Regions from separate parts of the Diaphorobacter sp. JS3050 genome, predicted to be linked through region 2. Evidence: predicted binding sites of a transcription regulator. Region 2 holds the regulator's gene; each other region holds the start of a gene.
The links. The regulator FNR, encoded in region 2, switches genes on or off when oxygen is low (the NO sensors DNR and NnrR bind a similar motif). The targets are predictions, from matches to a motif close to TTGATNNNNATCAA.
Positions count from the first base shown of each region.

Region 1: the regulator FNR is predicted to act here: its motif matches at 2,540-2,553, upstream of HND92_RS11220 (type IV pili methyl-accepting chemotaxis transducer N-terminal domain-containing protein).
Region 3: the regulator FNR is predicted to act here: its motif matches at 2,045-2,058, upstream of ubiM (5-demethoxyubiquinol-8 5-hydroxylase UbiM).
Region 4: the regulator FNR is predicted to act here: its motif matches at 2,567-2,580, upstream of HND92_RS11660 (cation-transporting P-type ATPase).

Region 1 covers NZ_CP053553.1:2,330,803-2,337,851, reverse strand. Annotated here, with positions in the region: gene glp (gephyrin-like molybdotransferase Glp) at 1-628, opposite strand, end outside; gene mobA (molybdenum cofactor guanylyltransferase MobA) at 655-1,290, opposite strand; gene moaA (GTP 3',8-cyclase MoaA) at 1,351-2,487, opposite strand; gene HND92_RS11220 (type IV pili methyl-accepting chemotaxis transducer N-terminal domain-containing protein) at 2,634-3,476, shown strand; gene HND92_RS11215 (DUF2889 domain-containing protein) at 3,887-4,447, opposite strand; gene HND92_RS11210 (aldehyde dehydrogenase family protein) at 4,523-5,956, opposite strand; gene HND92_RS11205 (sodium-translocating pyrophosphatase) at 6,064-7,049, opposite strand, start outside.
Region 2 covers NZ_CP053553.1:1,272,273-1,279,321, reverse strand. Annotated here, with positions in the region: gene HND92_RS06310 (sulfite exporter TauE/SafE family protein) at 192-911, opposite strand; gene hemN (oxygen-independent coproporphyrinogen III oxidase) at 915-2,297, opposite strand; gene fnr (fumarate/nitrate reduction transcriptional regulator Fnr) at 2,469-3,212, shown strand; gene HND92_RS06295 (hypothetical protein) at 3,254-3,541, opposite strand; gene HND92_RS06290 (FixH family protein) at 3,618-3,896, opposite strand; gene ccoG (cytochrome c oxidase accessory protein CcoG) at 3,958-5,400, opposite strand; gene ccoP (cytochrome-c oxidase, cbb3-type subunit III) at 5,485-6,399, opposite strand; gene HND92_RS06275 (cbb3-type cytochrome c oxidase subunit 3) at 6,429-6,566, opposite strand; gene ccoO (cytochrome-c oxidase, cbb3-type subunit II) at 6,581-7,049, opposite strand, start outside.
Region 3 covers NZ_CP053553.1:88,595-95,643, reverse strand. Annotated here, with positions in the region: gene HND92_RS00395 (acetoacetate--CoA ligase) at 1-1,600, opposite strand, end outside; gene HND92_RS00390 (DUF6139 family protein) at 1,714-1,953, opposite strand; gene ubiM (5-demethoxyubiquinol-8 5-hydroxylase UbiM) at 2,126-3,391, shown strand; partial or broken gene HND92_RS00380 (sensor domain-containing diguanylate cyclase) at 3,479-4,486, shown strand; gene HND92_RS00375 (radical SAM protein) at 4,565-6,484, shown strand; gene HND92_RS00370 (PAS domain S-box protein) at 6,581-7,049, shown strand, end outside.
Region 4 covers NZ_CP053553.1:2,425,837-2,432,885, forward strand. Annotated here, with positions in the region: gene HND92_RS11645 (CBS domain-containing protein) at 1-175, opposite strand, end outside; gene HND92_RS11650 (O-acetylhomoserine aminocarboxypropyltransferase) at 274-1,587, shown strand; gene HND92_RS11655 (alpha/beta fold hydrolase) at 1,587-2,408, shown strand; gene HND92_RS11660 (cation-transporting P-type ATPase) at 2,753-5,491, shown strand; gene HND92_RS11665 (HAD family hydrolase) at 5,504-6,196, opposite strand; gene hemH (ferrochelatase) at 6,236-7,049, shown strand, end outside.

The DNA.
Region 1 (7,049 bases), 1.1 Mb from region 2:
CGCCCAGGCTGAGGATCTCGTCGCCCGTGGAGAAATAGGCCACGCGCACCCGGCGGTACACCGTCACCGTTTTTAGGCCCAAACTGGCCACCAGGCCAATAGCAGCAGGCGCTAGAAGCTCTCCTTTTGATAGCGCTACGCGGCCTTGCATGAGGTCTTCCCCCAGCAGGCGGCGGTTGTCGCCGCGGCGCAGCACGTCGGGTGCGATGCGGATGTGGCCGTCGGGCTCGGCCGTGGTGAACTCCTGCGGCACCACGGTGTCCAGCCCTGCCGGCATGATGGCGCCGGTCATGATCTTCACGCACTCGCCTGCGGCCACGGTGCCGGTCCAGGCGGCGCCGGCAAAGGCTGTGGAGCCCACCGGGCGCAGCACCAGCGGTTGGCCGGGCTGCAGTTGGGCGCCGTCGAAGGCGTAGCCGTCCATGGCCGAATTGTCGTGCGGCGGCACGCTGACGGGCGAGACCACGTCCCGCGCCAGCACGCGGCCCAGGGCGTCGAAGATGCCGACTTCTTCGGTGCTGGTGACGGGCGCGACCAGGCGCTCCAGGAAGGTGTTCACATCGGCGGCACGCAGTGCCTGCGGGTCGTAGCCCTGCAACTCGGCGGCGATCTGGTCAATGGTTTTCATGCGGTACGGGCAAGGAGGGTTGCAGCTCAGCGGTGGCCCAGGCCTTCCAGGGCGTGCAGCTCGGCCAGGGTGTTGGCGTTGTAGAAAGCATACGGGTCGTCTCCCGGCTGGTCGAACGGAACCACGGCGCAGGCGTGCTGTTCGGTCCAGCGGTCGATCTTGCGCCCGCCGCCCTGCGTGAAGCGCACCAGGCTCTCCAGCAGCGTCACGCGCAGCAGGCAAAACACCGGCTGGGTGCGCACGCGCACGGTGCCATCGCGCTCGTCGGCCTCGGGTGCCGCTGCCATGGCAATGTCGGCGCCCTCGCGCATGGCGGCCTGGGCCAGGCGTGCGGCAAGGTCTGGCGGGAACAGCGGTGTGTCGCAGGGCACGGTGAGCAGCCAAGGGGTCTCGCAGCGCTCCAGCCCTGTGAGAAAGCCCGCCAGCGGGCCGGCGTAGTCGGCAAGGCCATCAGGCCACACCGGCACTCCGAATGATTCATAGGCCGCCAGGTTGCGGTTGGCGTTGATCATCACGTCGCCCACCTGCGGCTGCAGCCGCATCAGCGTGTGCAGTGCCAGGGGCAGGCCGCGGAAGTTCTGCAGGCCTTTGTCCACCCCGCCCATGCGGGAGCCGCGGCCGCCGGCGAGGATGAGGCCTGTGATGTCGTGGGTGTCGATCATGGGAAAGAAGAAGGGTGGTGAACGCCGCGCCGGGGCCGGTCCGTGCGGCGCGGCGGCGGCTCAGCCGCCGATGTAGCTCATCTCGATGCGCCGCTGGCCGCTGCCCGTCTCGGATGGCAGGCTGGCACGCAGCTCGGAATAGCGGTCGCCGCGCCCCTGCCAGATGTGGGCGATGGCGGCGCTGATCTGCACGTCGCCGGCGCTGCCGCGCAGCAGGCTGCGCAGGTCCCAGCCTTGCGAGGCAAACAGGCACAGGTACAGCCGGCCCTCCATGGACAGGCGCGCGCGGTTGCAGTCGCCGCAGAAGGCCTGCGTGACGCTGCTGATCACGCCCACTTCGCCCAAGCGCGGGTCGTGGCGACCGTCGGGGCCGGCGTAGCCCCAGCGCTTGGCGGTCTCGCCGGCGGACTGCGCGGCCAGCGGCACCAGCGGCAGCTCGGCCTGCAGCCGCGCGATGACTTCGGCGGAGGGCAGCACCTCATCCATGCGCCAGCCGTTGGTGGCGCCCACGTCCATGTATTCGATGAAGCGCAGCGTGATGCCGGTGCCGCGAAAGTGGCGCGCCATCGCCGGGATCTCGTGGTCGTTGGTGCCGCGCTTGACCACCATGTTGACCTTGATGTGCTCCAGGCCCGCCGCCTGCGCGGCCTCGATACCGGCGAGTACGTCGGCCACCGGAAAGTCCACGTCGTTCATGCGGCGGAACACGTCGTCCTGCAGGCTGTCCAGGCTCACGGTGACGCGCCGCAGGCCCGCGGCCTTGAGGGCGCGCGCCTTGCGCGCCAGCAGCGATCCATTGGTGGTCAGCGTGAGGTCGGGCATGCGGCCCTCCAGCGTGCGCAGTTCCGCCAACTGGGCAACCAGGTTCTCCAGGTCCTTGCGCAGCAGCGGCTCGCCGCCGGTGAGGCGGATCTTGCGCACGCCATGCGCCATGAACAGGCGCGCCAGCCGCGTGATCTCTTCAAAGCTCAGCAGGTCGCTGTGCGGCAGGTAGCGGTAGTGCTTGTCGAACACTTCCTTGGGCATGCAGTAGCCGCAGCGGAAGTTGCAGCGGTCCGTCACGCTGATGCGCAGGTCGCGCAAGGGACGGGAGAGCGTGTCCTGCAGCAGTCCGGTAGCGGGTGCCGCGGCCAGGAGCGCAGGGGGCTGCAGCACCTTGCTGCGCTGATCCACGAGGGGAATGACACGTTCAGCCATGGCGAAATTGTGCCCCATCGGCGTCGTAGGGGTATGGCGGCTGCCCGCTAAATTGATGTTGATCAATCTGCTGTCACGGCAGCGACATGAGGTGCCTTTGACCAGTGTCATAGGGGGCGCGGGAGGGCGATTTGAGAATACGGCGCATGCAGAACCAACGCCCAGTCCCCACCCCTTCCTCCGTCGCCGCCTGCCGGCGCGGCCGCCGCACCGCGGTGCGCGCGCTGGCCACCGTGTTGCTGGTGCCGGCCCTGCCGCTGTCGGCCCAGGCGCGCATGGCCCTGGCCACGGCCATCAACCGCACGGCGCGCTTTCGGGCGCTGTCCCAGCGCACCGCCAAGGTCTACGGCCAGCTGTACCTGAACGTGGGTGCCGCGCGCGCCCGCGATGCGCTGGAACACACCCGCCGGCAGGTACATTCCGGCTTTGAGGACATGGACCGCCAGAGCTGGCCGCCCGAGGTGGCGCGGCTGCTGGCGGACGTGCGCAGCAACGCGGACCGCCTGGACGCGCTCACGGCCCAGGCGCCGACGAAGGAGGGCTTTCAGGCCGTGTCGGCCCAGGCTGACCAGATGCTGGCTGCCGCCAACACCACCACCGAGGCCCTCGAGCGCCTGGCCCAGGCGCCCACGGCACGCCTGGTCAACACCGCCGGGCGCCAGCGCATGCTGTCGCAGCGCCTGGCCAAGAACTATGAGCTGTTGGCCGCCGGCCTTGACAGCCGCACGGTGCGCGAGCAGATGACGGGCGACGCCGATGAGTTCCAGCGTGCCCTCGCGCAGTTGAACAAGGCGCCCATCTCCACCCCGGCCATCCGCTCGGCACTGGAACTGGGCCAGGCGCAGTGGGTGTTTTTCGAGGCCGCCCTCAAGCGCCAGCCAGACCCGCGCGGCCTGGAAAACGTGGCCACCACCAGCGAGCGCCTGCTGGAGGTTACGGACAGCTTGACTTCGCTGTACGAGGTGGCCCTGCAGGACGTGCTGGGCTGACCCCTGCGGCCACAAGAGCAACTGCGTGTCTCATCGGCGCGGCGCCCGGCTGCACCGCTTTTCCGGGGGAGGGAAGGCCGACGTGGCTGGGCTGGTTGCCCTGCTGGGCAGCAGCTGTGGCGCGCGGGACACGGCCCTGGCTCGACCGCCCAGTCGCGAGTCCCCGGCGGATGTGCCACGCCACTCTCCACTCGCTCTACTAACCAGGGGCTGGCTAACCAGGGGTTGGCGCAGGCCGTCCGTCGGGCCGAGCCGTTCAAGCGCTATTCATCCTCCGCGAGTGGCCGGATGGTGAACCTGAGCCGCGCGCCAGCACATGCGGTCGATCTCAATCAGGCCTATGGGCAAAAAGTGCCTCTAGCGCCCGTGCAGCAAGCGCGGACAGCTATTGAATCGGGAGCGATTGCCGATCAGGCTGCCTTCGGCGTGCGCGGCGCGCGGCCGTAGAACTGCGGGTAGTGCTCCTTCACTCCCTGACCGCTGAAGTCCCAACCCGTGCACTGGCCCAGGTGGCGCGGCGGCTCGTCGCCTTCATTCTGGAATGCGGCGTGAATCGTCTGGAACGTGGCCGTGGCCAGGTTGAACAGCAGTTCCCGCAGATGGGTGCAACCGGCTACGCCGCCCAGGTGGGTCTGGATGGACTGGCGCCAGCCGCGCGCCATGCTGCAGCCCACCATCGCCTGCAGGGCGCGCTGCGCTTGTGTGCAGCCCGCCAGGGGATGGGCATCCATGGCGGATTCGATGGCGCGCACCACCAGGTCGCGGTCCACGGTGACGCGCAGCCACAGGTGGTGGATGGGTTCGCCCGCGCGGCGCACGCCGTCCGGGTAGCGCAGCGACGGCAGGTCCTGCGGCTTGCTGTCGTGCAGCTCGCCCTCGATGTCCCAGAGCCCGTCCTCGCGCTCGTAACCCTGGTAGGTGACGCGTCGGACATGGCGGGCAGTGCGGGGGGCAGGGGATGACAGAGGCATGGGGTCGAGATGGGAAACGTATCAGCGGCCAAGCGAGCACTGGCGGGGCACCGCAGGGCACGCGGCTCGCAGGGATCAGCCGTGGCGGATGGCCACGGTCTTGAGGGTGGTGAAGCCGTAGAGCGCCTCGAAACCCTTCTCGCGTCCGTGTCCGCTGGACTTCACGCCGCCAAACGGCAATTCGACGCCGCCGGCTGCGCCGTAGTTGTTGATGAACACCTGGCCGCTGGCAATGCGCCGCGCCATGCGGAATTGGCGCGCGCCATCGCGCGTCCACACGCCCGCCACCAGGCCAAAGGGCGTGCCGTTGGCGAGCTCCACGGCGTGGTCTTCGTCGTCGAAGGGCATGGCGGCCAGCACGGGTCCGAAGATTTCCTCCTGCGCCAGGCGGTGCTGCGCCGGTACGTCGCGCAGCAGGGTGGGGGCCTGGTAGAAGCCCGTGTCGGGCGCTTCGTCCACCACGGTGCCCTGCGCGGCCAGGGGAATGCCAGCCACCTGCGCATCGGACAGGTAATCCCACACGCGCTGCTGCTGGCTCTGGCGGATCAGCGGCCCCAGGTCCAGGTCCATGGCGGCGGGGCCCACGCGCAGCGCCTCGAAGGCCTTTGACAGGCGCTCCAGCAGCGGTTCGTAGATCAGGGAATCGATCAGCACGCGCGAGCCGGCCGAGCAGGTTTGCCCGGCGTTCTGCACGATGGCGTTCACGAGCACGGGCACGGCGGCGTCCAGGTCGGCGTCGGCAAAGACGATCTGCGGGCTCTTGCCGCCCAGCTCCAGCGTGACCGGGCAGTGGCGCTCGGCGGCGGCCTGCTGGATCAGCGTGCCCACCTTGGGGCTGCCGGTGAAGCTGATGTGCTGGATGCCGGGGTGGCGCGCCAGCGCGTCGCCGACCTCGTGGCCGTAGCCGGTCACGATGTTCAGCGCGCCGGCAGGGAAGCCCACCTCGACCGCCAACTGGGCCACGCGCAGCAGGGACAGGCAGGCGTCCTCGGCCGGCTTGACCACGCACACGTTGCCGGCCGCGAGTGCGGCGCCCACGCAGCGCCCGAAGATCTGCATGGGGTAGTTCCACGGCACGATGTGGCCGGTCACGCCATGCGGCTCACGCCAGGTCAACACGCTGAAGCCGTCGGGGTAGGGAATGGTCTCGCCGTGCAGCTTGTCGCAGGCGCCGGCGTAGAACTCGAAATAGCGCGCCAGGGCGTGTGCGTCGGCCCGTGCCTGCCGGGTGGGCTTGCCGCAGTCGCGTTGCTCGATGGCGGCCAACTCCTCGGCATGCTCGGTGATCTTGGCGGACAGCCGCATCAGCAGCCTGCCACGCTCGGCCGGGGCCAGCTTGCGCCACACGCTGTGGTAGCACTGCTGCGCCGCATGCACGGCGGCATCGATGTCCTCGGCCGTGCCGCGCTGGATTTCGTCGTACGGCTGGCCGTCGGAGGGGTCGATCACGGCAATGGTGCGGCCCGAAGTCGAGGCCACGCCGGCGTTGGCGATGTGGTGGAGCTGCATGGGCCTGATTGTGCGGCAGGCGCGCGCAGCGTGCTGGGCTACGAGCCGGAATGCCGTCCAGCGCCCAAGGGACGGGCGCTGGCAGCTTCTTTTTTGATAGTGCCGGGTCAGCCGGCGTGGAACTTCACCACCAGCGGCACGATGAGCAGCGCCACGATGTTGATGATCTTGATGAGCGGGTTGACCGCCGGGCCGGCCGTGTCCTTGTAGGGGTCGCCCACGGTGTCGCCGGTGACGGCGGCCTTGTGAGCGTCGCTGCCCTTGCCGCCGTGGTGGCCGTCCTCGATGAACTTTTTGGCGTTGTCCCAGGCGCCGCCGCCGGTGCACATGCTGATGGCCACGAACAGGCCCGTGACGATGGTGCCCATGAGCAGCCCGCCCAGCGCCTTCGGCCCCAGCGCCAGGCCCACGATGATGGGCACGGCCACGGGCAGCAGGCTGGGGATGATCATCTCCTTGATGGCGGCGCTGGTCAGCATGTCCACCGCGCGGCCGTACTCGGGCTTGGCCGTGCCTTCCATGATGCCTGGGATCTCGCTGAACTGGCGGCGCACCTCCACTACCACGCTGCCGGCGGCGCGGCCCACGGCCTCCATGGCCATGGCGGCGAACAGGTAGGGAATGAGCCCGCCGATGAACAGGCCCACGATGACCATCGGGTCGCTCAGGTCGAAGCGGATCGCCTGGCCGAAGCTCTCCAGCTTGTGCGTGTAGTCGGCGAACAGCACCAGTGCTGCCAGGCCCGCCGAGCCGATGGCGTAGCCCTTGGTCACGGCCTTGGTGGTGTTGCCCACGGCGTCCAGCGGGTCGGTGATGTCGCGCACGCTGCTGGGCAGCTCGGCCATCTCGGCAATGCCGCCGGCGTTGTCGGTGATGGGGCCGTAGGCGTCCAGCGCCACCACGATGCCCGCCATGCTGAGCATGGACATGGCGGCCACGGCCACGCCGTACAGGCCCGCCAGCGTGTACGACACGATGATGGCCGCGCACACGAAGATCACCGGCCAGGCCGTGGAGCGCATGGATACGCCCAGACCCGCAATGATGTTGGTGCCGTGGCCCGTGGTGGACGCCTGCGCGATGTGGCGCACGG
Region 2 (7,049 bases):
CATACGCACGATGGCGCATCCAGTAAGGCAGCGATGCGTAGCTGGATTTCTCCACGTCGATGAGAACAGACTCGTCACTTCCGCTGGTAGAGATCTGACAGCGATACGTCACACCTGAGCGTCTCAGTGTGCACCACTGGCTTGCCACGGCATGCTTCGCAGAGCCGCTGTGGCTCCACAAAACGCTGTTTTCAGGGCACGCACCACGGCGCCGGCTGCCCATGGACAACCTTCATCCATAGCGCCCATGCACCCAGGGAAAAAAGCACACCACCTGCCAGCCGAGACCCCCACGCCCCACCCTTCACGCCGATCCAAGCGCGAATGCGGCCAAATGTCCACGGCCCCAACACCAGCCATACACCACTTCCCACGCCAAACAGGACCATGCACAAGGCTCCGCGGAGCACGCTTCCGCTGAGTGCGGCAGTCAACAGTGCGGTATACAGCAGGCCGCATGGCAGGAGCGCCCAGGCCACACCCGCGGTCAGGAGCCCGCCAGGCCGAGAGACCAAGGGCTTGACCTTCGCCCAGGCAGCACGCCCCGCCCGCTCAACCCACAAGGGCTGCTGCGCTTGCACCATCATCATCCCGCCCCACGCGAGGATGAGCACGTGCATCAGCGTCCAAAGGGGGCGCAATGCCGAGGTGCTTTGCCCCAGCCATGCGAGTTGCTCCATAGCCAGCGCAACCACCGCCCCTGCGGCGCCGTAGCCAATCAGGCGCCCCACGTGAAACTGCGCTACCCGTTGGAGGATTCCGCGGCGGGACGCCCATTGAATGGTGTGGGTGGCGTCCGGCGTGCCACCCAGCCCCGTAAGCGCCGCGCAGGGAACAGAACACATCGCCAAACAGTGAGCCCCTCCCATCAGCCCCATCAGGAAGGCCGTCGTGGCCAGCGCCCACAGCATGGATCAAATAATCCGGGAAAAGCGAGCGCGGTTACGGTCAGCCTGTAGATACTTGTCGAACACCATGGCCACGCCGCGCACGAAATACCATCCCATGGGCGTGACTTCAACGCCCTCATCACTGATTTTCACCAAGCCCTGAGCCGCCATTTCTTGCAGTTGCTGTAATTCCGCATCGAAATAACTGCGGAAATCAATCAGCCAGGACTGTTCCAACGGCTCAAACAGCAATTCACCTTGGCACATCAACGCCATGATGACTGCGCGGCGCACCAAGTCGTCCTTGGTCAACGCCAGCCCGCGCACCACAGGCAAATGCCCCTGGTTAATGCAGTCGTAATACTCGTCCAGCGTTTTCACATTTTGGCTGTAAGTAGCGCCCACGCGCCCGATGGCAGAAACGCCCAGACCAATCAGGTCGCAATCGGGCTGCGTGCTATAGCCTTGGAAATTGCGGTGCAGCCTGCCTTGCCGCTTGGCCACCGCCAGCGCATCGTCAGGCAGCGCAAAATGGTCCATGCCCACGTAGACGTAGCCGGCTTCCTGGAACACATCAAGTGACCGGGCCAGCATGGACACCTTGGCCGAAGCCATGGGCAACTCGGCCGTGATGATGCGTCGCTGCGACTTGAAGCGTTCTGGCAAGTGAGCGTACGCATACAGCGCGATCCGGTCTGGCCGCAGCTCGGCTACCTGCGCCAAGGTGCAATCAAACGACTCCGGTGTCTGTCGCGGCAGCCCGTAGATCAAATCCACGTTCACCGATTCAAACCCGAGCTTGCGAGCCGCATCGACCAACGCGAACACCTTTTCGGCAGGCTGAATGCGGTGCACGGCCTTTTGTACTTCAGGGTCGAAATCCTGCACGCCAAAGCTCAGGCGATTGAAACCCAGCTCCGCCAACAATCCCAGCCGCGCTTCATCCACGGTCCGGGGGTCCACTTCTATGGAGTACTCCCCCCCCGGAACGAGGACGAAACTGCGCCTCAGCATGCCCATCAGTTCGCGCAAACCGTCATCCGTCAGAAAAGTAGGCGTGCCTCCGCCGAAATGCAGCTGGCTCACATGCTGACCCACACCGCAGTGCGCCGTATGCAGGTCGATCTCACGGCTGAGGTAACGCAAGTAGACCTCTGCCCGCTCTGGATGCCGGGTAATGATCTTGTTACACGCGCAGTAATAGCACAGCGATTCACAAAACGGGATGTGGACATAAAGCGACAAAGGCATCGCCTTGGCTACCGACCCCACGCGACGCTGCTGCAGCGCAAGGATGTATTCCCGCTCGCCAAAAGCCTCGACAAAACGATCAGCAGTCGGATAAGAGGTGTAGCGCGGCCCTGGGACGTCAAAGCGACGCAGGAGCTCTGTTGTAACAACGGTCATGACGGGATTCCTTGCACTTTCATATCACTGTGCCGTAGAGTCCCCCATGAGTCCTTGACGTTGATCAAGCGCCCATAAGGTCCTTGTGGCGACAATTTGACTTCGGCTCAAAGTCGTCCAACGGCCTACGGCATTCCATGTCTCCCAGCCGTTCAGAGGTAAGCTCAAGCCATGAACAGGGTTCCCATGCATACGAATCTCCAGACCATCAAAGTTGCCTGCTCAAACTGCAATCTGCGTGAGCTGTGCATGCCCGTGGGTCTGGACGACCAGCAACTCAAGCGCATCGATGACATTGTTGCTGTACGACGCAAGATCAAGCGTGGCGGCACGCTTTTCCGGAACGGTGAACCCTTCACATCCCTTTTTGCCATCCGCACCGGATTCTTCAAGACCTGTGTCGCCACCGAAGACGGTCGCGACCAAGTGACAGGTTTTCAAATGGCGGGCGAGATCATCGGCCTGGATGGCATCGTGAGCGACCGTCACACTTGCGATGCGGTAGCGCTTGAAGACGCCGAAGTATGCGTCATGCCTTTCGATCGTATTGAAGAGTTGTCGCGCGAAGTAACGGCACTACAGCACCATGTGCACAAGATCATGAGCCGCGAGATTGTTCGCGAGCATGGGGTCATGCTGTTGCTGGGGAGTATGCGTGCCGAGGAACGCCTTGCCGCATTCCTGTTGAATCTCGTACAACGCTTGCATGCCCGGGGTTTCTCACAATCCGAATTGGTGCTGCGCATGACACGCGAAGAGATCGGCAGCTACCTGGGATTGAAACTGGAAACCGTCAGCCGCACGTTTTCGAAGTTCGTGGAAGAAGGTATTGTGGAAGTAAAACAGCGCCATGTGCGCATCGTCGATACCGATGCGCTGAAGCGAATTGTCAACAGCCAGCAAGCCTGCCATTAAGCCTCGGTTTTTTGCTCATTCATAACTGATCGGCGGAAAGATCAGGAAACGTATTTGGCGCAATCAGCCGGCCGCGCCCCTTTGGGCACGGGGCAGCGATTCAACTCAAAGGGCGAGAGTGACAACAGCGTCGTCAATGCGCTGGAAGCCATGAGTACGAACCAGAACGTGAAGAAGGCGATGGTATACACACCTTCGCGCGAGAGATGCAGGGGTTGATCAAACCACTGCAGCGCTTCTGGATCCACGAAGGCGAACACCACCATTTCCATGACGCCCGCCATCAAAAAGGCCGGCCACGCGATCCACATCAATCGTTGCATCCACATTCGCCCATCTCCTAGCAGGTGTAGTTGACAGCCTAGCATCTGTTCTCCGGCATGCAAAGAGGACTCGCCCTGCCGGTCAGCGCGGTTGATCCTCCAGCGGAGTAGCTGCATGGTTGCGCCCCTTCATGGCAGGCGTCATGTCGCCCCCAGACTCCTTCAGGGTCTCGTTGATGTTCAATCCCCGTTGGTAATAGTCTTCCGCGATGACGGGGTCAGGTTGGCTCACGGCCAGCCAGAGGGTCACGAAGCCCGCAATGATGACAATCACCGGCCCCGCGATGACAAGCCAGACATGGCCAAACGTCCACCAAGGCTTTCCTGCGTCTTCCAGATTCATGGGGGAATTACTCGGCATTTATACCAACTCCTCGCTCATTTATGAGCACAGCTTGTTCATTTGCATTCCACGACCGCCTTCAGCGGGGTACAAGGAACACGGATTTCTCTGCCACTTGGGCTTTATCACCCTGCGCTTGAATATCGAAATACACCGTATGCGATCCAGGAGATGCTGAGCCATACGGAATTTGAAGACGGACAACCACCCATCGGGATTCCGCCGGTCCGATGTCAATTGCGGTCTCGGACGCCACTTCCAGCCCTTCCATGCCGTGGGCGCTGATGGTGTAGCGCTGCGCCCCCTCCGTGGCGTTCATGATCTGCAGCCGGTAGATATTTTCCAGCTTGCCTCCCGCCACGATGCGCGAGAGCGCAGCGCGGTCGCGCACGATGTCCACCTTCAACGGGGTGCGTACCACCAAGCTGGCCAGCATGCCGATGCACAACACCACCAGCACCGCTGAATAGAACAACACACGGGGTCGCAGCACGCGTTTGAGCATTTGCGATTGGGTCCAGTGGTTCTTGACGCCGTTCTGCGTCGAGAAACGAATCAGCCCGCGCGGATACTTCATCTTATCCATCACGGTATTGCAAGCGTCCACGCAGAGACCGCAACCAATGCATTCGTATTGCAGTCCGTTGCGAATATCGATACCCGTTGGGCAGACCTGGACACACAGCGTGCAATCGATGCAGTCACCCAGTCCCGCAGCTTTGTGGTCTACCATCTTGTTACGGGGCCCGCGAGGCTCGCCGCGCTCGGGATCGTAAGAGACGACCAGCGTGTCCCTGTCGAACATTGCGCTTTGGAAACGCGCATAAGGGCACATGTATTTGCACACCTGCTCGCGCAGGAATCCTGCGTTGCCGTACGTGGCCAACCCATAGAAGATCACCCAGAATATCTGCCACCCTCCTTGCAGGGCCAGCAACTCTTCCCCCAGCTCGCGAATCGGAACGAAATAGCCCACGAAGGTGAAGCCGGTCCAGAACGCGACCGCAATCCAAATGGCTTGCTTGACAGATTTTTTCCAGATCTTCTCAAATGTCCACGGACCATTGTCCAGGCGCATACGGGCACTGCGGTCGCCTTCGACTTTGTGCTCGATCCACATGAACATTTCCGTGTATACGGTCTGGGGACAGGAGAAGCCGCACCACAGGCGTCCCGCCACTGCGGTAAACAGAAAAAGCGACAGCGCGGAAATAATCAGCAAACCCGTCAGATAAATGAAGTCCTGCGGGTAAAGCACCAAACCAAAAATATAGAAACGGCGTGCTCCGAGGTCAAAGAGCACCATTTGGCGCTGGCCCCACTCCAGCCATGGCAGGCCATAGAAAACCAGCTGTGTCAGAAACACCATCGCCCAACGCCAACGGGCGAACACTCCACTTATCGAGCGTGGATAGATTTTCTTTTGCGCCTCATAGAGCGAAATGACCTCGGTCTGCGAACTTTCGGCCCCCACTGGCGTGATAGGAATCACCTTACGGGGCTGACCTTCGGCTGGCTTCATGGTGGAATCTCAAAAAGGAAGTGCAACTTCCAAAACGCAAAACGGCCGGCGCCCCTCGACGGGGAGCCGGCCGCACAGGGAGCATCAGCGCGGGGCGCCGGCCTTATTGGACAAACCCCAGACGTATGCCGTCAACACCTTGATCTGTGCATCGGTCAACTTGCCCGCTTGGGCAGGCATCTCGTTGGTCTTGCCATTGTTGATCATAGCGGTGATGGCAGCTTCGCCCCAGCCATGCAGCCAGATGTCATCCGTCAGATTAGGGGCACCCAGGGCCACATTGCCCTTGCCGTCCATCCCGTGGCATGCAGCGCACGCAGTGAACTTCGACTTGCCCATAGACGCCTTCAGGGAGTCATGCGGGCTTCCCGACAGGCTCAGGACATAGTGGGCGAGGTTGCGCACATCTTCCGGCGAGCCCACGGCGGCCGCCATGGGAGGCATGACGCCAATGCGCCCATCGTGGATGGTCTTCTGGATCTGATCAGGCGCACCGCCGTGCAGCCAGTCACCGTCGGCCAGGTTGGGGAAGCCCTTGCTGCCGCGGGCATCGGAACCATGACACTGCGCGCAGTTGTTCATGAACAGACGCTCACCAATTGCCATGGCCGCTGTGTCGGCCGCCATCTCTTGGGGCTGCATGGCCTCGAACCGCGCATACAGGGGCTGCAACTCTGCGTTAGCCTTGTCCACTTCGGCTTGGTACTCGCCCAGCTGCGTCCAGCCCAACTTACCCTTAAAGGTCCCCAATCCGGGATAGGCAGCCAGATAGCCAGCACCGAATACCAGCGTGATGATGAACAGCCACATCCACCAACGGGGCATGGGGTTGTTCATTTCCGTCAGGTCTTCGTCCCAGACGTGACCGGTGGTGTTGTCGGCCGTAGCCTCGACCTTCTTGCGGGACGTGATCCACAGCAGCAAGCCGCAGGCCACGATACCGATAATGGTGATTCCGGCCACGTAGAAGGACCAGAAGTTACTCGTGAAATCGCTCATGGGTTATCTCTTTTCTTGTGGAGACTTCTTCAGTCCTCGGCGAAGGGCAACTGTGCTGCCTCCTCGAACCGGGCCCGGTTGCGGCGCATGAAGGCCCAGAACCAGATGCCCACGAAACACGCCAGCGACGCCAGCGTGGCCACGATACGCATGGTGGTGATGTCCATGACCAGTTCCTCAATTACTTGAGCGCACGGCCCAAAACCTGGAGATAGGCCACCACGGCATCCATCTCTGTCTTGCCCTTGACCTGCTCGGCGGCGCTGGCGATCTCCTCATCCGTATACGGGACGCCGACCGTGCGCAATGCCTTCATGCGAGGAGCGACGACGGAAGGATCGATCTGGTTCTTTTCCAGCCAGGGATAGGCGGGCATATTGGATTCGGGCACCACGTCGCGCGGATTGTTCAGGTGAATGCGATGCCATTCATCGCTGTACTTTCCACCCACGCGATGCAGGTCGGGCCCAGTGCGCTTGCTACCCCATTGGAAGGGATGGTCGTAGACGAACTCGCCAGCCACCGAGTAGTGGCCATAACGCAGGGTTTCCGCACGGAACGGACGGATCATCTGCGAGTGGCAGTTGTAGCAACCCTCGCGCAGGTAGATATCGCGTCCGATCAGTTGCACTGCCGTGTAAGGCTTCACG
Region 3 (7,049 bases), 1.2 Mb from region 2:
CGGCCCCGGCCTCGGGCCCCAGATCCCCGCCGCCGGGCCTGCGGCCATGCCCGGGCGGGTACATCTCGAAGTAGCTGGCGCGGTAGCGCGCGCCATCGGCGTCGCCCCACAGGAACAAGGGCATGGACGGGATGGGCTGGGTGCACACCAGTTCGCCCACGGCGTCCAGTACCGGGCGGCCCTGCTCGTCCCAGGCCTCGACGGCTGCGCCCAGCATGCGGCACTGCATGCGCCCGGGCGTTTGCGGCAGCTCGCGATTGCCGCCGATGAAGGCGCCCGCGAAGTCGGTGCCGCCGGAGATGTTGCACCACCAGACCTGCGGCACGCCCGCGCTGGCCAGGAGTTGCGATCCCCACCGCTGCACTTCGGCAGGCAGCGGCGACCCCGTGGAGCCCAGCACGCGGATCGCCGACAGATCGCCGCAGGCCGCAGGGGTGATCCCGGCCTTCATGCAGTGGCCGTAGAACGCGGCGCCAGCGCCGAAGAAGGTCACGCGCTCCTCGGCCGCCATGCGCCACAGCACTGTCCAGTCGGGCCGCTCCTTGCTGCCGCCGGGGTTGCCGTCGTACAGCACGCAGGTGGTGCCGCCCAGCAGGCCGCCGACCTGGGCGTTCCACATGATCCAGCCGGTGGAGCTGTACCAGTGGAAGCGCTCGCCCAGGGAGTTGGGCGCGTAGCTGCAGCCGATGTCGTTGTGCAGCACTGCCAGCTGCAGCATCACCAGCATCATGCCGCCATGGCCGTGCACGATGGGCTTGGGCAGGCCGGTGGTGCCGCTGGAATAGACGATCCACAGCGGGTGGTCGAACGGCAGCCACGCCGGTTCAAAGGCCGCAGTCTCTGCATCATTTCGGGCGATAACGCTTGCGTAGCAAGCGGTATCAGCTACTGTTTTTGAAGCATCCAGATTGCTCACCAGCACCACGTGGCGCAGCGTGGGCAGTTGCGCGCGCAGTTCCGCCAGCACGTCGCAACGGTCATGGTCGCGCCCCCCATAGGTGACGCCGTCCACGGCCAACAGCACCGTCGGTGCGATCTGGCGGAAGCGGTCCAGCACCGCGTGCGTGCCCATGTCGGGCGCGCACAGGCTCCACACCGCACCGATGCTGGCGCAGGCCAGGAAGGCGACGATGGTCTCGGGGATGTTGGGCAGGTAGGCTGCCACGCGATCGCCGGGCTGTACGCCTTGGGCCCTCATGTGCAGCGCCAGCGCCGCCACCTGCCGGCGCAGCGCGGGCCAGGACAGCTCGCGGCGCTCGCCGCGTTCGTTGCGGCCGATGAGGGCCGGCTGGCCCGCGGCCTGTGCGGCGCCCACATGGCGCAGCACCTGGCGCGCGTAGTTCACCTGTGCGCCGGGGAACCACTGCGCGCCGGGCATCACGTTCTTTGCGAGTACCGCGCTGTGCGGCGTGGGCGACTGCAGGTCGAAATAGTCCCAGACGCTCTGCCAGAAGGCGTCCAGATCGGTGGTGGACCAGCGCCATAGCGCGTCGTAATCGTCAAAGCGCAGGCCGTGCTGCGCCTGCAGCCCATCCTGGTAGCGGCGTATCTGGGGCGCGTAAGGCGGGTGTGTTGGGGGGATGTTGTGGTGTGTCTCCATGCGCACAGCCTAGCGCGATCGCGGTCGCCGTGCGCGCCACGCACGTGACAACTTGCCGGCCGCACCTTGCCGGTCGCACCTGGCCGGCGGCACCTCGCCGGCCGCACCTGGCCTCAGCGCCGCGGCTGCTCCGTCACGCTGGTGATGGCATAGCCCTTGTCGCGCAACTGCCGTCCGGGCTCGGGAATACCAAGGTCGCTCCAGTGCGCCTGGGTTTCGTCCCGTTCCACAGCGCGGTGCTCGCAGTTCCAATCCGTATTGATGGCCTCCTGCGGTATGGGCTTGCCCTCGGGCACGGCCAGATGGGAATAACGCCCCTCGGCTTCGGATCGGCGGTAGATGTCCACGCGCATGTCGGGTCCTTTGCTTGCTGGTTGCAGGGTTCTCCACTGTAGTGAGACCATCGCCCGCCCGGCGTAGGAAGCGGCCGCATGGCCGCCGTGCTTGACGCAAGGCAAGATCGCCGCTTTCCGCCCTGCCGACAATTGCCCGCTGTTGCCACTGCCGGCGGCCTGTTTCTGAATCATGACAACACAAGACGTTTCCTCTCAGCGCAGCGACGTGCTCATCGTGGGTGCGGGGCCTGCCGGGCTGTCGCTGGCGGCCTCGCTGGCCCAGGCTGGCATGCAGGTCACGGTGCTGGAGCAGCAACCCGTCTCCACGCTGGCCGCGCCCCCGGCCGACGGGCGCGAGATCGCACTCACCCACCCCAGCGTGGCCACGCTGCAGCGCATCGGCAGCTGGCGGCGCCTGGCCGCGCACGAGGTCGGCCTGCTGCGCGAGGCGCAGGTGCACGACGGCCCCGTGGGCCAGCGCGGGGCCATGCAGCTGCATGCAGGCGGCAGCGGCGTCCAGCATTTGGGCTGGATCGTGCCCAACCACGCGCTGCGCCGCACGGCCTACGAAGTGGCCGCGCACACGCCCGGCGTACGACTGGTCACCGAGGCGCGCGTCACGCGCGTGGCCGTCACGCCCGCGCATGCCGAGCTGGAATACACCGACACCCGCAACCTCGACGCAGCGCCCCTGCGTCTGCAGGCCCCGCTGCTGGTGGCTGCCGACAGCCGCTTTTCCGCCACGCGGCGCCAGTTGGGCATTGGCGCGGCCATGCACGACTTCGGCCGCACGGTCATCGTCTGCCGCCTGCGCCATGAGCTGCCCCACCACGAGGTCGCGCACGAGTGCTTCGGCTACGAGCAGACGCTGGCGATCCTGCCGCTGCCGGGCGACCTGGTCGATGGCGCGCCGATGTGCTCGGCCGTGGTCACCACCGGCGCGGCGCATGCGCAGGAGCTGCTGGCACTGCCCCCTGAGGCATTCGCCGCACGCGTGCAAGCCCAGTTCAAGGACCGCCTGGGCGCCATGCGGCTGGTGGGCGAGCGCCACGCCTACCCGCTGGTCGCCGTGTATGCGCACCGCTTCGCCGCCGCGCGCTGCGCGCTGCTGGGTGACGCGGCCGTCGGCATGCACCCGGTGACGGCGCACGGGTTCAACATGGGGCTGGCGGGTGTGGACAGCCTCACGCGCACTCTCACCCAGGCACGCGAGCGCGGCGCGGACATCGGCGCCGCCAGCGTGCTGGAGGGTTACGCGCGCGGCCATCACCGCCACGCCTGGCCGCTGTACCAGGGCACGAATGCCATCGTGCGCCTGTACACCGACGACCGGCCGCTGCCCCGCCTGCTGCGCCAGGTGGTGCTGGCGGGCGCCAACCGGCTGCCGCCCCTCAAGGGCGCCATCGTGAGCCAGCTCACAGGCCGGCGCCCCGCCTGGCCCAGCGCCGCACCTTAGCGCGCACACCGTGATCCAACTGGAGGGGCAGGCGTTCGCTGCCTGTCCCGGCCTGCGTCCTGCGGCACACCCACCCATAATGGCCGCATGGACAACCTGTTGGACCATCTCAGCGAGACCGTCACCCGCGCACGCACCGTCGAAGAGCTCACCCGGCCGCTGCTGGAGCTGCTGGAAGACATCACCGGGTTCGAATCCACCTACCTCACGGTGGTGGACCTGGAGCGGGGTGTGCAGCGTGTGCTGTACGCGCGCAACACGCGCCAGGTGCAGATCCCGGAGGGACTGCGTGCCCTGGCACGACACGTTGTGCAAACGCGCGCTGGACGAGGGCCGACCCTTCACCGCCGACGTGGGGCAATGCTGGGGCGATTCGCAGGCCGCCGCGGCGCTGGGCATCCAGACCTACGCCAGCACACCGGTGCGCATGGCCGACGGCCAGCTCTACGGCACGCTTTGCGCCGCCAGCGACGAGCGCCAGGAGCTCACTTCACAGGCGCGCAACGCGCTGACGCTGTTCGCGCGGCTCATTGGCCAGCAGGTCGAGCGCGAGCAGCTGCTGCAGCAATTGCTGCAGGCCAATGCCCGGCTGGCGGCCTATGCGGCGACCGATGCCCTTACCGGCCTACCCAACCGCCGCGCGCTGCGCGAAATGCTGCACCAGCAACTGGCGCAAGGCGCGCGCCAGGGCACGGCGGTGCTGATCGCCTTCATGGACCTGGACGGTTTCAAGGCGATCAACGACACCTATGGCCACGAGGTGGGCGACCTCTTCCTGGCCGACATGGCCGATCGGCTGCGCGGCGCCGCGCGCGCGCAGGACTTCGTCGCACGCTACGGGGGCGATGAGTTCGTGGCCGTAGGCCCAGGCCCCGCGCCCGGCCCGGCGCTGGAGGCGGCCCGCCAGGGGTTCGGCCAGCGCCTGGCACAGGCCAGGCGCGGGCGCTTTGGCGGGGCGGACGCCCCATCGACTACGCCGGCGCCAGCGTGGGTGTGATCGCCGTGCGCCCCAACGGCATGACGGCCGACGAGGCGCTGCGCGAGGCCGACCGCGCCATGTACGCCGCCAAGAAGGCGCGCCGCGCCGTGCGCTGAACAAGTCCCCGCAGGGGCATGCGCGGCAGGGGGCCGGGATAATCCGCCGCTCTGCCAGCCCCCTCCACCCCTTTGCCCATGCCCGCAGCCCTGCCCCGCGTGCTGTCCGTCATCCCGCCGATGACGCAGCTCAACACGCCCTACCCCTCCACCGCCTACCTCACGGGCTTCCTGCGCTCGCGCGGCGTGGCCGCCTTCCAGGAAGACCTGGCGATCGCGCTGGTGCTGCGGCTGCTCTCGCGCGACGGTCTGGCGCAGGTCGCCGAAAGAGCGCGGGCCCTGCCCGCAAACGCGCAGAGCCCGGCGGTGCAGTTCTTTCTTGCACAGCAGGAGCGGTACCTGGCCACCGTCGGCCCAGCCATGGCCTTTTTGCAGGGGCGCGACAGCACCCTCGCGCACCGCATCGTGGGCCGCCACTACCTGCCGGAGGGGCCGCGCTTCGCGGCGCTGGACGTGTACGAGGACGACGGCAGCGGCGACCCGCTGGGCTGGGCCTTCGGCGCCCTGGGCCTGACCGACAAGGCCAAGCATCTGGCCACGCTGTACCTCAACGACCTGGCGGACGTGCTGCAGGGCGCCGTGGACGCGCGTTTCGAGTTTGTGCGATACGCCGAACAGCTCGCCGGCAGCCAGCCCACGTTCGACCCGCTGGCCGACCCGCTGGCCGACGCGCTGGCGCAGGCGCCGACCCTCGTGGACGAGGTGCTGCAGCAGCTCACCCATGAGGCCGTCGCGCGCCACCAGCCCGGCGTGGTGCTGCTCTCGGTGCCCTTCCCGGGCTCGGTGTACGGCGCGTTTCGCATTGCCCAGGCCCTCAAGGCACAGCACCCGCACATCGTCACCGTGCTGGGCGGCGGCTTCGTCAACACCGAGCTGCGCGAGCTGGCCGACCCACGGGTGTTCGATTTTTTCGACTACGTGACGCTGGACGCCGGCGAGCGCCCGCTGCTCGCGCTGCTGGAGCACCTGCAAGGCCAGCGCGGGCGCCAGCGGCTGGTGCGCACCTTTGTGCGCAATGACGATGGCGCCGTGCAGTACGTCCACCTGGCGGAGCCCGACGTCGCCTTTGCCGAGATCGGCACGCCCACCTGGGACGGCCTGCCGCTTCAGCGCTATCTGTCGCTGCTGGACATGCTCAACCCCATGCACCGGCTGTGGAGCGACGGGCGCTGGAACAAGCTCACCGTGGCGCACGGCTGCTACTGGAAGAAGTGCAGCTTCTGCGACGTGAATCTGGACTACATCGGCCGCTACGAGGGCGCCAGCGCCCAGGTGCTGGCCGACCGCATCGCGGCCATCGTGGCCGAGACCGGGCAGACCGGTTTTCACTTCGTCGATGAAGCCGCGCCACCCAAGGCCCTCAAGGCGCTCGCGCAGGAGCTGATCGCACGCGGCACCGGCATCTCCTGGTGGGGCAACGTGCGCTTTGAAAAGACCTTCGCGCCCGAGCTGGCCGAGCTGCTGGCCGACGCGGGCTGCATCGCCATCTCGGGCGGGCTGGAGGTGGCCTCCGATCGGCTGCTGGGCCTGATGAAGAAGGGCGTCAGCGTGGACCAGGTGGCGCGCGTGACCCGCGCATTCAGCGACGCCGGCATCCTGGTGCATGCCTACCTGATGTACGGCTTTCCCACGCAGACCGTGCAGGACACGGTGGATGCGCTGGAGTACGTGCGCCAGCTGTTCGAGAACGGCTGCATCCAGAGCGGCTTCTTCCACCGCTTTGCCTGCACCGTGCATTCGCCCGTGGGGCAGAGCCCCGAGGAATACGGCGTGACCCTGGCCCCGCTGCCGCCGGGCGGTTTTGCCAAGAACGATGTGGCGTTCATCGACCCCACGGGCGTGGACCACGACGCGCTGGGCGCCGGGCTCAAGAAAGCCATCTACAACTACATGCACGGCATCGGGCTGGAGCAGGACGTGCGCATGTGGTTCCCCTTCCACGTGCCCAAGACCACGGTGCGGCCAGGCCGCATCGCGCGCGCCCTGGCGGCGCGATAGCTATTTTTTTAATAGCCTCTCGCGCTTTCCCCGCAAAGCGTTGCGCTCACCGCGCGTACACTACATGCCCGGTATTTCTGAGCAACGAGGTGTCCTATGTGGTGGCAGCAGCAACGTTTTTCGGCACAAGGGCGCTGGCAGGCCATTGCAGAGCAGACGGCCGTGGTCGAAGTGGATGTCCAAGGCGCGGTGCGCGAAGTGAACGCGCGGTTTTGTGACCTGCTGGGCTACCAGCGTGCGGAATTGATCGGCCAGCCCCAAACGATTTTCTATCCACCGGAATACGTTGCCAGCCCTGCCTTTCAGGCCAATTGGCGGCGCCTGTGCGGCGGCGAATTCGTGCAAGGCACGGCGCAGCGCCGCTGCAAAAACGGCACCGTGGTCTGGGTGCAGGGCATGTTCTACCCCGTGCGCGATGCCCGCGGCCGGGTGGAGCGCATCGTGGGGCTGGTTTACGACGTGACCGCCACGCAGGAGCAGACGCAGCGCGCCCATGCCATCCTGGAGGCCATCGAACGCTCCATGGCAGTGATCGAGTTCGACCTGCAAGGCCATGTGCTGCGCG
Region 4 (7,049 bases), 1.2 Mb from region 2:
GCGCCTGGATCACCTCGCGGAAGGTGAGCATGCCCACCAGGTCGCCATGTTCCATCACGACCAGCGAGCCGATGTCCTTCTCGGCCATGGCATCCACGGCGCGGGCCAGCGGCTCGTCGGGATGCACGGTGTAGAGGGTGTTGCCTTTGAGGCGCAGGATGTCGCTGACTTTCATGGGGAGTCTCCGAAGGGTTCTGCAGGCGCTGCATGCAGCCCGATAGCGAATAAATATAGCCCACAATGGCGCACAAATTCACCACTTTGGAGACATGAATGCCCGGATATTCCGACCCCGGCTTCGACACGCTGGCCCTGCACGCCGGCGCGCAGCCGGACCCCGCCACAGGTGCGCGCGCCGTGCCGATCCACCTGAGCACCTCGTTCGTCTTCGAGTCGAGCGATCATGCGGCGGCCCTGTTCAACCTGGAGCGCCCGGGCCATGTGTACAGCCGCCTGAGCAACCCCACCAACGCGGTGCTGGAGCAGCGCGTGGCAGCGCTGGAGGGCGGCGTGGGGGCGATTGCCGTGGCCAGCGGGCAGGCCGCGCTGCACCTGGCGATTGCCACATTGATGGGCGCAGGCAGCCACATCGTGGCCAGCACGGCGCTGTATGGCGGCAGCCAGAACCTGCTGCACTACACGCTGCGCCGCTTCGGCATTGACACCACCTTCGTGAAGCCCGGCGACATCGACGGCTGGCGCGCCGCCATCCGCCCCAACACCAAGCTGTTCTTTGGCGAAACCGTAGGCAACCCCGGGCTGGAGGTGTTGGACATCCCCACGGTCGCGGACATTGCGCATGAAGCTGGCGTGCCCCTGCTGGTGGACTCCACCCTCACCTCGCCGTGGCTCATCAAGCCCTTCGAGCATGGCGCGGACCTGGTGTACCACTCGGCCACCAAGTTCCTCTCTGGCCACGGCACGGTGATCGGCGGCATCGTGGTCGATGGCGGCAGCTTCGACTGGGAAGGCTCCGGCCGCTTCCCGGAGTTGACCCAGCCCTACGACGGCTTTCACAACATGGTGTTCACCGAGGAGAGCACCGTGGGCGCCTTCCTGCTGCGCGCGCGCCGCGAGGGCCTGCGCGACTTCGGCGCCTGCATGAGCCCGCACACCGCCTGGCTGATCCTGCAGGGCATCGAGACCCTGCCGCTGCGCATGGAACGCCACATGCGCAATACCGAGAAGGTGGTGCAGTTCCTGGCCAGCCACCCGTTCGTCGAGCGCGTGGGCCACCCGCTGCTCGCGTCCCACCCCAGCCACCAGCTAGCGCAGCGCCTGCTGCCGCGCGGCGCGGGCTCGGTGTTCAGCTTCGACCTCAAGGGCAACCGCGAGCAGGGCAAGACGTTTATTGAGACGCTCAAGCTCTTCAGCCACCTGGCCAATGTGGGTGACTGCCGCAGCCTGGTGATCCACCCCGCCTCCACCACGCACTTCCGCATGAGCGACGAAGCGCTCGCCGCGGGCGGCATCAGCCAGGGCACGATCCGCCTGTCGATCGGGCTGGAAGATGCCGACGACCTGATCGACGACCTCAAGCGGGCACTCAAGGCTGCGGAGAAGCAAGCGGGAAAGGCAGGTGCGTGATGTACGTGCAAGTCAACGGCGCACAGACCTACTGCTACACCGGCGGCAAGCCCTTCGATGCCGCCAAGCCCACCGTGGTGTTCATCCACGGCGTACTCAATGACCACAGCGTCTGGGCGCTGCAAAGCCGCTACATGGCCAACCATGGCTGGAACGTGCTGGCCGTCGACCTGCCCGGCCACAGCAAAAGCGCGGGCGATGCCCCTGCAAGCGTGGAGCAGGCGGCCGACTTCGTGGGCGCCCTGCTCGACGCGCTGTCCATCCAGCGCGCCGCGCTGGTGGGCCATAGCTGGGGCTCGTTGATCGCGCTGGAGGCCGCCGCACGCCTGGGCGGGCGCGTGAGCCATCTGGTGCTGGTGGGTACGGCCTATCCGATGAAGGTGTCGCCCGCGCTCATCGAGGCATCGCAGACCGACCCCGAGCAGGCGCTGCGCATGGTCAACGTGTTCTCGCGCAGCACCCTCTCGCCCCCCTCAGGCGCGGGCTTCTGGGTGTACGGCGCGGGCATGGCGCTGGGCCGCAAGGTGCTGCGCAGCAACCCGCAGGTCAATGTGTTCCACCGCGGCTTCGTCGCCTGCGACAGCTACTCCCATGGCGAGCAGGCCATCGCAGCGGTGCAGTGCCCCGTGCTGTTCGCCTTGGGCACACAAGACCAGATGACCGCGCCCAAGGCCGCGCAGGGGTTGATCCAGGCCGCGCGATCCGCGGGCAAGGACGTGCAGATCGTCCATCTGCCGGTGGGCCACCACCAGATGACCGAAGCACCGGACGCAACGCTGTTCGCCATCCGCGACTTCCTGGCAAGACGCATCCCCGCCTGAGATCGTTGCACTGCAGGGCCGGCGGTGCAGGGCATCCCCTGCAGCGCTCCCCTGCCCAATGGATGACGGGCGCCGCCGCCTCGGCAGAGGGGGATGACTTCCCCTGCCACATGCGAAACACTGGCCCCTGCTTGCCCGCGGCGACCATTTACGGCCACGTGATGCATATCAAAAACAGCATCAAATGCCCAACCAGCAAGCGCAGTCAGCTATTGTTTAAATAGCAATCGAAGGCCAATAGCGGCCACTTTCCCCGGCCTGGCACTGGGACATTGGCACGGTCCGCGCCTGCGGACCTAGACTGGGTTCACCCGACCAGTCGCGTCGTCCGGCGCCCGCCCTGCATGCACCTGCCTCCATCCACCGATGCCCGCGGCACCCCGTGGCATGCGCTGTCCGCTGGCGAAGCGCTGCGACGGCTGCAAACCGACGACCGCCACGGCCTGGCGCATGCCGAGGTGGCGCGGCGCCTGGCACGCTTCGGCCCCAACCGCCTGCCCGCGCCGCCGCGCCGACCGGCCTGGCTGCGCCTGCTGCAGCAATTCCACAACGTGCTGATCTACGTGATGCTCGCTGCCGCAGCGGTCACCGCGGCACTGGCGCACTGGATCGACACCGGGGTGCTGTTGGGGGCCGTGATCGTCAACGCCATCATCGGTTTCTTGCAGGAGGGCAAGGCCGAGTCGGCGCTGGACGCGATACGCCACATGCTCTCGCAGCAGGCCACGGTGCTGCGCGGGGGAGAGCGCCAACTGGTGGCCGCCGACCAGCTCGTGCCGGGCGACATCGTCATCCTCGCGTCCGGCGACAAGGTGCCTGCGGACCTGCGCATCCTCACGGCCCGCAGCCTGCGCGCCGACGAGGCCGTGCTGACGGGCGAGTCCGTGCCCTGCGACAAGGACGAAACCGCCGTGGCAGCCGACGCCGCTTTGGGCGACCGCCGCAGCATGCTCTACTCCGGCACGCTGGTGGCCGCGGGCACCGCTTTGGGCACCGTGGTGGCCACGGGCACGAACAGTGAACTGGGGCGCATCAGCACGCTATTGGCCCAGGTGCAGGCGAGCACCACGCCGCTGCTGCGGCAGATCGCGCAGTTCAGCCGCTGGCTGGCGCTGGCCATCGGGCTGTTCGTGCTCGCCACGTTCGCCATCGGCGTGCTCTGGCGCGCTCAGGCACCCGCGGACATGTTCATGATGGCCGTGGCGCTGGCGGCCTCGGCCATCCCCGAGGGGCTGCCCGCCATCATGACCATCACCCTGGCCATGGGCGTGCGGCGCATGGCGCAGCACAACGCCATCATCCGCCACCTGCCGGCAGTGGAAACGCTGGGAGCCGTCACGGTGATTTGCTCCGACAAGACCGGCACCCTCACTTGCAACGAGATGACCGTGCAGCGCGTGGTGACCGCCGACCATGTCATAGAGGTGACCGGCAGCGGCTATGCGCCGCAGGGGGGCTTCCTCATCGGGGGCGTGCCCATCACTGCGCAAGAACACCCTGCCCTGCAGTCCGTGGCCCAGGTGGCGCTGCTGTGCAACGACGCCGCGCTGCACGACGGTCCCCAGGGCTGGAGCCTGACGGGCGACCCGACGGAGGGCGCGCTCGTCACCCTGGCGCTCAAGGCGGGGCTGGACGCAACGGCGCTGCATGCCCGCCAGCCGCGCATCGACGCCATACCGTTCGAGTCCGAGCACCGCTTCATGGCCACACTGCACCACGACCACGCGGGGCATGCGGTGATCCTGGTGAAAGGAGCCCCCGAGCGTGTGCTGGACATGTGCAACGCACAGCGCCAGTGGCCCGCCGATGGCGCGGGCACCGATGCCCCGCTGCAGCACGACTACTGGCGCCGCGCGGCCAACGACTGCGCGGCGCGGGCGCTGCGCGTGCTGGCGATCGCCATCAAGCGCGTGCCGGCGCAGCAGCACGCGCTGCAGTTCGCCGACATGGAGGGTGGCTTCACGCTGCTCGGGCTGCTGGGCAGCATGGACCCGCCGCGCCCCGAGGCCGTGGCCGCGGTGGCCGAATGCCAGGCAGCGGGCGTACGCGTGAAGATGATCACCGGCGACCACGGCGAAACCGCACGTGCGATTGGCGCGCAGCTGGGCATCGGCCTGGGCCGCCCCGCACTCACGGGCGCCGAGATCGAGCTGCTGGACGACGCCGCCTTGCGCGACGTGGTGGCCAGCGTGGACGTGTTCGCCCGTGCCAGTCCCGAACACAAGCTGCGCCTGGTGCAAGCCCTGCAGTCCCGCGGTGAAGTCGTGGCCATGACGGGCGATGGCGTGAACGACGCGCCAGCACTCAAGCGCGCCGACGTGGGTGTCGCGATGGGCAGGAACGGTACCGAGGCCGCCAAGGACGCGGCCGCCATGGTGCTGACCGACGACAACTTCGCCACGCTGGGCCAAGCGGTGCGCGAGGGCCGGGGCATCTACGACAACGTGCGCAAGTTCATCCTGTTCATGCTGCCCACCAACGGGGGCGAGGCGCTGATCGTGTTTGCCGCCATCGCATTCGGCCTGCTGCTGCCGCTCACCGCGGCGCAGGTGCTGTGGATCAATCTGGTCACGTCCAGCACGCTGGGCGTGGCGCTGGCATTCGAGCCTGCGGAGGACGACGTCATGCGCCGCCCTCCCCGGCCTCCGCAGGAAAAGCTGCTGTCCGGCCTGTTCGCGTGGCGTGTGCTCATGGTGGCGGTTTGCATGGCGGCGGCTTCGCTCGGGCTGTTCCTGTGGGAGCTGTCCAACGGCGCTGCGATCGAAACCGCGCGCACCATGGCTGTCAGCGCGGTGGTGGTGATGGAGATGTTCTACCTGCTCAACAGCCGGCACATCGAGCGCAGCGTGCTGTCGCGCGAGGGCCTGCTGGGCAATCCCAAGGTGCCGCTGACCATCGCCCTCTGTGCGCTGCTGCAACTGGGCTTCGTGCACCTGCCCTGGATGCAGGCCGTGTTCGGCTCCACGGACCTGTCTGTGCAGGAATGGTCGCGCGTCCTGCTGGCCGGGCTGGCCGTCTTCACGCTGGCCGAACTGGAGAAGGCGGCTCTGCGGCGCTGGCGCGCACGCCGCGCCCATCGCTGACACGGACCACGCCTACCCCAGCAGACGGCACAGCGCGGCCAGGTCGCGCACGGTGGCAGGAGGCGCCACCGCGTGCGGCCAGACTGCATCGCCCCGATTGAGCCAGGCCGCCTGCATGCCGGCGCCCAGCGCGCCATGCGCATCCAGCGTGGCATCGTCGCCTATGTGCAGCACGGCCGCGGGCGGCAGGTCCAGCACCCGCGCCGCCTCGTGGAAGATGCGGGGGTCGGGCTTGGCAATCCCGAACTCGCGGGCGCTGATGCTGGCGCGAAAGTACCGTCCGATGCCGATGGCCTGCAGGTCCGCATTGCCATTGGACAGCGCCACCACTGGGTGGCGCGCCGAGAGGAATTCCAGCGCCGCTATCGCATCGTCGAACAGCTCCACCCGCTGGCGCTCGGCGAAGAACACGTCGAACCCCTGGTCCGTGAGCGACTCGTCCTCGCCCGCCTGGCGCAGCGCTGCGCGGATGGTCTCGCGGCGCAGCACCGTCAGGTCGTGCGACAGGTGCGCATGGGCGGACGCCACCTGCGCACGGAGCATGCGGGACGTATCGGGCGACGCCAGCAGCGCCGAGGCGCCGGGCGCCACCGTGAGCAGCCACTCGATCAGCACCTTCTCAGCCCGCGCAATGGTGGGCCAGATAGGCCATAGGGTGTCATCCAGGTCAAGAGTGATGGCGCGGATGCGGGAAATATCGAGCATGGCCCGAGCATACCGCCCGGCATTTGCCACAATCACCGCATGCCCGCCTCGCCTTCTCACCATGCCGCCCAGACGGCCTCAGCCTCTTCGATCCAGACCGCCGCAGCACGCGAAAGCACCGCCATTCTGCTGTGCAACCTGGGCACGCCAGACGCCCCCACCGCACCGGAGCTGCGCCGCTATCTGGCGCAGTTCCTGGGCGACCCGCGGGTGGTGGAAATTCCGCGGGCGCTGTGGCTGCCTCTGCTGTACGGGATCATCCTGCGCACGCGGCCGGCCAAGTCGGCCGCCAAGTACGCCAGCATCTGGACGGAAGAAGGCTCCCCGCTCGCCGTATGGACGGCCAAGCAGGCGGTGATGCTGCGCGGCTGGCTGGGCGAGGCCGGCCAGCCGGTGCGGGTACTGCCCGCCATGCGCTACGGTCAGCCGGCCGTTGGTGCGCAACTGCAGGTGCTGCAGGACGCCGGCGTGCGCCGCGCGCTGGTGCTGCCGCTGTACCCGCAGTACTCGGCCACGACCACCGCCAGCGTGTTCGACGACGTGGCCGCGTGGGTGCGCCGCTCGCGTTGCTTTCCCGAGCTGCGCTTCGTGAACGACTACCACGACCACCCGGACTACATTGCCGCGCTGGCCCAGTCGGTGCGCGCGCACTGGCAGCGCGAGGGCGGCCCGGCGGACAAGCTGGTGATGAGCTTTCACGGCATTCCCGAACGCAATGTGCGATTGGGCGACCCCTACGCGGAGCAATGCCGCACCACGGCCCGGCTGCTCGCGCAGGCGCTGGGGCTGGGCGAAGACCGGTACCTGCTGACCTTCCAGTCGCGCTTTGGCAAGGCCCGCTGGCTGGAGCCCT